Halorhodospira halochloris: one gene and its partner. The protein of the gene in region 2 interacts with the protein of the main gene of each other region in a pairwise test. Links are inferred from orthologs where the notes say so. Each region holds a gene or a part of one and is shown on either strand. Other genes may lie near its edges.

Region 1 (4,368 bases), 1.2 Mb from region 2 along the record:
CCGCCCAGCGACAGGCTGGAGGCCTGGCAGCTTGGCGATAACATCTTCTAACGGCCTACCTAGTGCCAAGGCGACGCCAACGGCGGCCAAAGCATTGGCTACATTGAACCTGCCCAATAGAGGAACACTGGTCTTATAGGTGGTCTTACCCACGCGCAATTCGATATCTGACCCATAGGGCTGCTGCTCGACACTGACCGCATAGATATCGGCCTCAGGGTTGTGCAGGCTATAAGTAAAAACTGCACTACCAGCGCGCTCACACAGCCTCTGGCCAAACTCATCATCAAGGTTGATTATCTGAGCGCGTAGACTATTAATCTCAAAAAGTCGCCGTTTGGCATCAGCATAAGCCTCGAGCGAGCCGTGATAATCAAGGTGATCACGGCCAAGGTGAGTCAATACAGCCACATCTACCTTGGCCGCAGCCAGCCGCCCCTGTTCCAGGGCATGAGATGAAGCTTCTAGGGCTACACCGCTACAACCGGCCGTCTGACAATGGAAAAAGGCTTGCTGCAGTTGAGCACTATCCGGCGTAGTCAGTCGCGATAGCTCAAGACGCCCGGGCAACCCATAGCCCAGAGTGCCGATAACTCCCCAAGGCGAGCTCTGCTCACTTAGCAACTGGGCGATAAAATGGGTTACCGATGTCTTACCGTCGGTACCGGTAACCGCCGCCACCTCGAGTTGCTGCGACGGGTCGCCGTAGAGGCGTGCTGCTATGCTCCCGAGGCGGCACCCCAACTGCGGAACTTCAACTAATGGGACACCGCTATCTGCTGTCTTGCGCCGCACAGTATCTAGGCTTACCCCCTGGCCTGGCTCCCAGGCAATAGCGGCTGCGCCCTGTTCAATCGCCTGAGCACTAAACTCAAGGCCGTGCCTGCTATCACCGAGCAGGGCTGCAAAGAGGTCGCCAGGTTTAATGTCACGGCTATCAGCGCATACACCACTAACTTCAGCAACCGGCGCCTTATCCAGCCAAGGCTGGAGCAGCCAGTCTAGCCCCACTTGTGAGGACCCACGACTAGTCATAGCGACCCTCCTCCCAATCCGCCACTATTCGCGGCATTCCAGATGGGGGTGCCTGGGGTGGTACGTTGAGTATGCGCAACGCCCCTGAGGCAACTTCTGAGAAGACAGGCGCAGCCACTTGACCGCCATAATAGGCCTCACCCGCCGGGTCATCGATGACCACGGCGACGGCAATGCGAGGGTTTTCTGCTGGGGCATAGCCGACGAACATGGCTATGTACTCGTCCTCGCTGTAGCCCCCGGCAACCGCCTTACGCACCGTCCCGGTTTTGCCCGCTACGCGATAGCCGGGAACGCTTGCACGAACCCCGGTGCCTCCCGGCTCTATAACAGTTTCGAGCATGCTGCGAATTTGCTGTGCAATATCCTCATCAAGTACCCGGTGCCCCTCTACTTCTTCTTCCTGGCGCAGTATTGTCACTGGCCGAATAACACCACCATTGGCCAAAGCGGCATACGAGCGGGCAAGCTGGACTGGAGTTGTAGACATGCCATAACCATATGACCATGTTGCTTGTCTGACCTCGCCACGCGGCGGAGATGCATCTAGATGCCCAGCACTCTCACTAGCAAAGCTCACCCCGGAAGGGGCGCCGAACTCGAAATCCTGCATAACCTGCCATAACTCGCGCGGCGGGGTTTGCAAGGCAACTTTAGCCGCCCCAACGTTACTCGACTTCTGCATCACTCCGGCTAAGTCCAACTCGCCATAGTCCAGTAGATCGCGTACCGTATGGCGCCCCACACGCATTGTCCCGGGTGCCGTGTCGAAGCTTTCTTGCGGTGAAACTGAGCCACTGCGCAATGCCGCGGCAATAGTGAAGGGCTTAATCACTGACCCCGGCTCATAGGCGTTAGCAAACGCCCGGTTACGACGTGCTTCCGGATCCATTTGGGCACGCTGGTGAGGATTGAAGGATGGTTTGTTGGCTACTGCCAAGAGTTCGCCGGTATGTACGTCTAAGACCACAACCGAACCGGACTCGGCGCGGTGGCGATGGACAGCTCGCTTTAGCTCGCGAAAGGCTAGATACTGGATATCACGATCGATCGATAACTCTACATCCTCGCCAGGACGCGGCTCGCGGATCAGCTCAACGTCATCTATCACCCTGCCAAGGCGATCACGCATTACCCGCTTGGCACCCTGTTCGCCGCTCAATGGCTCGTCTAAAGCGCGCTCAACTCCTTCCAGCCCACGCCCATCTATATCGGTAAAGCCGATTAGCTGTGCTGCCGTTTGACCAGCCGGATAGAAGCGACGCAACTCACGCTGCAAGTTAACTCCGGGGATGTCCAGTGAACGAATCTGCGCGCTAAGATCGGGCGGCATATGGCGACGCAGGTAGACGAACTCCCTTTGTTTGCGCCGTTCAAGGTACTCGCGCAGATCCGCTTCAGAGCGTCCCAGCGCCCTAGCAAGTTCAGCAACCCCTCCTTCCTCTTGCAAAACCTCGGCCGGATTTGCCCAGGAAGAGTACACCGGCGAGCTTACCGCTAAAGGGGCCCCGTTACGGTCAGTGATCATCCCCCTGTAAGCCGATATCGCGACCGTCCGCAAGTGCCGAGCTTCTGCCTCGTCGCGCAGAAAATCGCGATTGAGAACCTGCAAGTCAAGCGCCCTGCCCACAAGTGCCAACACCACGCCGGCGGTTGCCACCATAACGACAGCAAGGCGCCAAAATGGCGGCCCTCCTGCATCTTTGCGCTGGCGCTTGCTTCTTGCCACTTACACTCTCCTATTCCTTAGCGTCGCTTGAGTATCACCACATCATCGCGCCCCGGAGTTACCATTCCCAGTTCGCTACGCGCGATACGCTCCAGCCGGCTATGCCCAGCCAAGGCACTCAATTCAAGTTGCAACATGCTCCACTCTTCCCGCAGCCTATCCGCGCGATCGTGCTCATCTTGCAGTGCAACAAATCCAGCCCGCCGCTCATGTTGGGCCACAACTACCGCCAAGGCACTGCATACAACAGCAACGATCAGAACTGTTGTAGTTATTTGCTGGCGACTCATGGCAACCTCTCAGCGATCCTTAATACTGCACTCCGTGCTCTACGATTGGCGGCCAACTCTGTCTGATCGGCCCGATAAGCCTTACCCACGGGTGACAGACGCGGACGCAGACCCTCTGGCACCACCGGCACTGCAGGCGGCAGATCACCCGACCTAGAAGCGTCGCGGATAAAGCGCTTAACGCGCCGATCCTCCAGCGAGTGAAAGGCAATTATCGCCAGCCTGCCTGCCGGGCTGAGCAGATCAATCGCTCTATCCAGAAATGCTTCGAGTTCATTAAGCTCATCGTTCACGGCTATGCGTAGCGCCTGAAACGTCCGGGTTGCCGGATGCCGACCAGGCTCGCGCTTTTTGATCACCCCTTCGATAAGGCCAGCTAACTCCCTTGTAGTCCGCGGGGCCTGATGGGACTCGCGCGCTCTGACGATTGCCCGCGCAATCCTGCCTGCTTGACGCTCCTCGCCATAATTGCGGATTAGTCTAGTAAGCTCCTGCGCCGTCGATCTCTCGAGCAGTTGCGCTGCACTCTCGCCGCGCTGCGGATCCATGCGCATATCAAGGGGGCCATCGTGCTGGAATGAGAAACCGCGCTGGGGGCTATCAAGCTGCGGTGAAGAGACGCCAAGGTCGGCCAGCAACCCATCTACTATTCCGGCCTCGCCACGCTGTTCAAGCAGCTGCGGCAACTCTGCTAAGGTGACCCGCAGAATCACGCATCGCTCGTCACCACCCAGCACTTTTTGGGCATGAGCCACGGCTTCCGGATCACGGTCGGCAACAATCAGCCTGCCCTGGTCCGATAGTTTTTCTAAGATTGCTCGAGCGTGTCCGCCGCGACCGTAGGTTGCATCGACGTATACCCCCTCAGGACGGATATGCAGCCCCGCCAATACAGGCCCGAGAAGCACCGGCTGATGCCTATCAGGGCAACCGCTGCTTGCATCGCCATCGGTCATATCATTTTGACTCTGCGCTAACCCCATGCCGCCCCCTGCGGCTATAGCGAGAGACCCTCAAGATCTTCCGGGAGCTCGGCGTCGGGCGCTGCGGCCTCTTCAAGCCACTGCGTACGGCGCTGCTCCCAACGGGCCTCATCCCATAACTCAAGCTTATTCCCCTGGCCTATCAGAACCACCTTTTTAGCCAAACCTGCGAAATCACGTAACGGCGGCGGGACCAAGGCGCGCCCATTGTTATCTACTTGTATCTCTTGCGCATGACCAATCAGCAAGCGCTTGAAACGCTTAGTGCTCTCGCGCATATCGGGCAAGGCGATCAGCTTTTGCTCAATGACTTCCCACTCTGGCAACGGAT
Region 2 (2,867 bases):
AGCCAGCAACCGCCTCTGTGGTCCAGCCACGCTTGCGCAGCTGCAGCAGGTGATGCTCGCCGTCGCCTGAGGGGGTGAACCCCAGGACCTCGGTGACGATGAAATCTTCCGGATAGGTGCGGGCTGTTGCCGTACCAGGCAGAGGAGGATACGCCGGTATCACCGCTGAGCCTTGATAGCTGGCTCCATCAGGATCACAGCCAGAGCGGCTATACCCTCACCGCGACCGGTAAAACCCAGCCTCTCACTGGTAGTTGCCTTGATATTGACCACCTCGGCAGGTAACTCCAGGGTTTTAGCAGTCCTCTGGCGCATCTCGCTAATGTAGCAGGCCAATTTTGGTGCTTGGGCGATAACAGTTGCATCAACATTGACCGGCTGCCAACCGGCTTCCCGCGCTGTCATCACGGTACTGGCTAGTAGCTCACTGCTATCGGCACCCTTCCAGCGCGGATCATCATCAGGAAAGTGATGCCCTATATCACCTAAGCCCACCGCACCCAAGAGGGCATCGGTAACCGCATGCAGCAGAACATCACCATCGGAGTGGGCCTCTAGAGAGCGCTCATAGGGGATCCATACCCCACCCAGGGTAAACCCCTCGCCAGCGGCGCTAAAGCTGTGGACATCAAATCCTTGACCAATTCGCATATCTATAATTCTTCCCCGTGGGAATCGCGCCGCGATTTAAGTATCGCTGCAGCGAGATCGAAATCCTCCGGTTGGGTTATCTTGAGGTTGGCAGGATCCCCAGGAACCAACAGAGGCTTACCTCCCAGGCGTTCAACTGCCTGCGCTTCATCAGTGACGCGTACACCAGCACTACGGGCATCACCAAGGCCCTCACGCAGCAAAACCACAGGGAACAGCTGCGGAGTCTGGGCCTGCCATAGGGAGTCTCGCGGTACAGTCGCCGCAACCTGCGACCCTTCACTGCGCTTGAGTGTATCTGCCACCGGTTTGGCTAACAGAGCGCCATGGTCATTACTGGTGCCCAAGCTGATCAGCCGGTCGAGCTCTTCTTCACTCAGACACGGCCTGACTGCATCATGCACCAGCGCCCAGTCATCATCTCCACCTAGCTCGACCACATGATCTAGGGCAGCCAGTACTGAATCCTGCCTTTCTGCTCCCCCGTCAACGCGCTTTACGGGCTTTGTAGTGGCGAAATCAAGCCTATCCCAATAAGGGTCGTGCGCAGCTACAGCAACCACCGCTCCCGCAACCCTGCTGTGGCCTAATAGCCGTTCGATAACCCACTCAATCACAGGCCTACCTAGCAGTTCTCGATACTGCTTAGGTTGACCGCCGCCCATACGCCGCCCCACACCGGCTGCCGGAATAACCGCCCACAATCTCAAGTCAATCTTCCTCGATCACCTGATAAAAAGTTTCATCCTCACGGATCATGCCAAGCTGGTAACGGGCGCGCTCCTCCAAGGCATCAAGACCCTCTTTCAGATCTTCTACCTCCGCGGCCAAGGCGTCGTTGCGTGCCTGAGCTCGCTCATTTGCCTGACGTTGCTCATCCAGGCTACTATGCAATTCGATTAGGGTTGGCACGCTCCCCGGACCGAACCATAGCTGAAATTGCAGCAATGCTAACAACAACGCCAGAGCGCCTATAACCCAGCGCAACACATCCTCCCCGCCGAAGCTAACTTTAGCCGCGCGGCTTTAACGCCTCACGACCAAGGTAGCAGGCATCGCACGCAAGCTCTTCCTCTATGCGCAGCAATTGATTGTACTTTGCCACCCTGTCGGAGCGGCTCAATGAACCGGTTTTAATCTGCGTAGCACGGGTAGCTACCGCCAGATCGGCAATAGTAACATCCTCGGTTTCGCCTGAACGGTGAGAAACAACAGAGGTATAGCCGGCGTTATCCGCAATGCGGATCGCTTCAAGGGTTTCGGTTACGGTGCCAATCTGATTGAGCTTGATGAGGATCGAATTGGCTATACCTAAATCTATCCCTTTCTGCAGAATCTTTGGATTAGTAACAAACAGATCGTCACCAACCAATTGAACCTTATTGCCGAGACGCTCAGTAAGCAACTTCCAACCGTCCCAGTCAGACTCATCCATGCCGTCCTCGATCGATACTATGGGGAATCTGTCGACTAAATCAGCCAGATAGTCGGCAAACCCAGCTGCATCGAAATCACGCTGCTCGGAGGCAAGGCGATAGACGCCGCTATCATAGATCTCAGAGCTTGCAACATCTAACGCCAACACCACATCATCGCCGGCGCGATACCCAGCTCGGTCGATCGCCTCCATTACCACTTCTAGCGCCGCCTGATTAGAATCGAGATTGGGGGCAAAGCCGCCTTCATCACCCACACTAGTAGCCAGGCCACGATCACCGAGAACCTTCTTCAAGGCATGGAAAATCTCTGCGCCACAGCGCAGGGCCTCACTGAAGCGCTCAAAGCCGAGCGGCATGATCATGAATTCTTGGATATCGACATTATTGTCGGCGTGCTCACCGCCGTTGAGGATGTTCATCATAGGGGCGGGTAATTTGGGCTCGACACCTTGCTCATGCAGATGGCGAAACAGTAAAATCCCGCGACTATTTGCAGCAGCTCGGGCAACTGCCATAGATGCTGCAAGGATGGCGTTAGCCCCCAAATTGCTCTTGTTAGGGGTGCCATCAAGCTCAATCATAAGCTGGTCAAGACCCTGCTGATCATTGGCGTCATGACCCCGTAACGCTTTGTTTATGCTGGTAGTTACATGATCAGCAGCACGGCCGACCCCCTTGCCGGCATAGCGCCCCTCACCATCACGCAGCTCCACCGCCTCACGGCTACCGGTCGAAGCACCAGAGGGAACCGCGGCACGGCCAAAACTGCCATCATCA

Evidence for each region. Proteins that work in one complex are often made in the same cells at the same time.
Region 1: the proteins of ftsB (region 2) and ftsL interact in binary tests that used the Escherichia coli proteins (3 or more experiments, as listed by UniProt). The link is inferred for Halorhodospira halochloris from one-to-one orthologs.

What each region holds. Positions count from the first base shown.
Region 1 is NZ_AP017372.2:2,002,232-2,006,599, forward strand. What follows is about bases 1,419-4,368. They hold ftsL (cell division protein FtsL), read right to left. Parts: upstream 3,055-4,368; coding sequence 2,782-3,054; downstream 1,419-2,781. Other genes in these bases: HH1059_RS09150 (peptidoglycan D,D-transpeptidase FtsI family protein), read right to left, coding at 1,419-2,698; rsmH (16S rRNA (cytosine(1402)-N(4))-methyltransferase RsmH), read right to left, coding at 3,051-4,037; mraZ (division/cell wall cluster transcriptional repressor MraZ), read right to left, coding at 4,052-4,368. Outside these bases: HH1059_RS09145 (UDP-N-acetylmuramoyl-L-alanyl-D-glutamate--2,6-diaminopimelate ligase), read right to left, coding at 1-1,035; more of HH1059_RS09150, read right to left, coding at 1,028-1,418. UniProt on the Escherichia coli protein: Essential cell division protein. May link together the upstream cell division proteins, which are predominantly cytoplasmic, with the downstream cell division proteins, which are predominantly periplasmic.
Region 2 is NZ_AP017372.2:825,367-828,233, reverse strand. What follows is about bases 1-2,739. They hold ftsB (cell division protein FtsB), read right to left. Parts: upstream 1,639-2,739; coding sequence 1,363-1,638; downstream 1-1,362. Other genes in these bases: eno (phosphopyruvate hydratase), read right to left, coding at 1,664-2,739; ispD (2-C-methyl-D-erythritol 4-phosphate cytidylyltransferase), read right to left, coding at 654-1,361; ispF (2-C-methyl-D-erythritol 2,4-cyclodiphosphate synthase), read right to left, coding at 160-660; truD (tRNA pseudouridine(13) synthase TruD), read right to left, coding at 1-163. In the rest of the region: more of eno, read right to left, coding at 2,740-2,867. UniProt on the Escherichia coli protein: Essential cell division protein. May link together the upstream cell division proteins, which are predominantly cytoplasmic, with the downstream cell division proteins, which are predominantly periplasmic.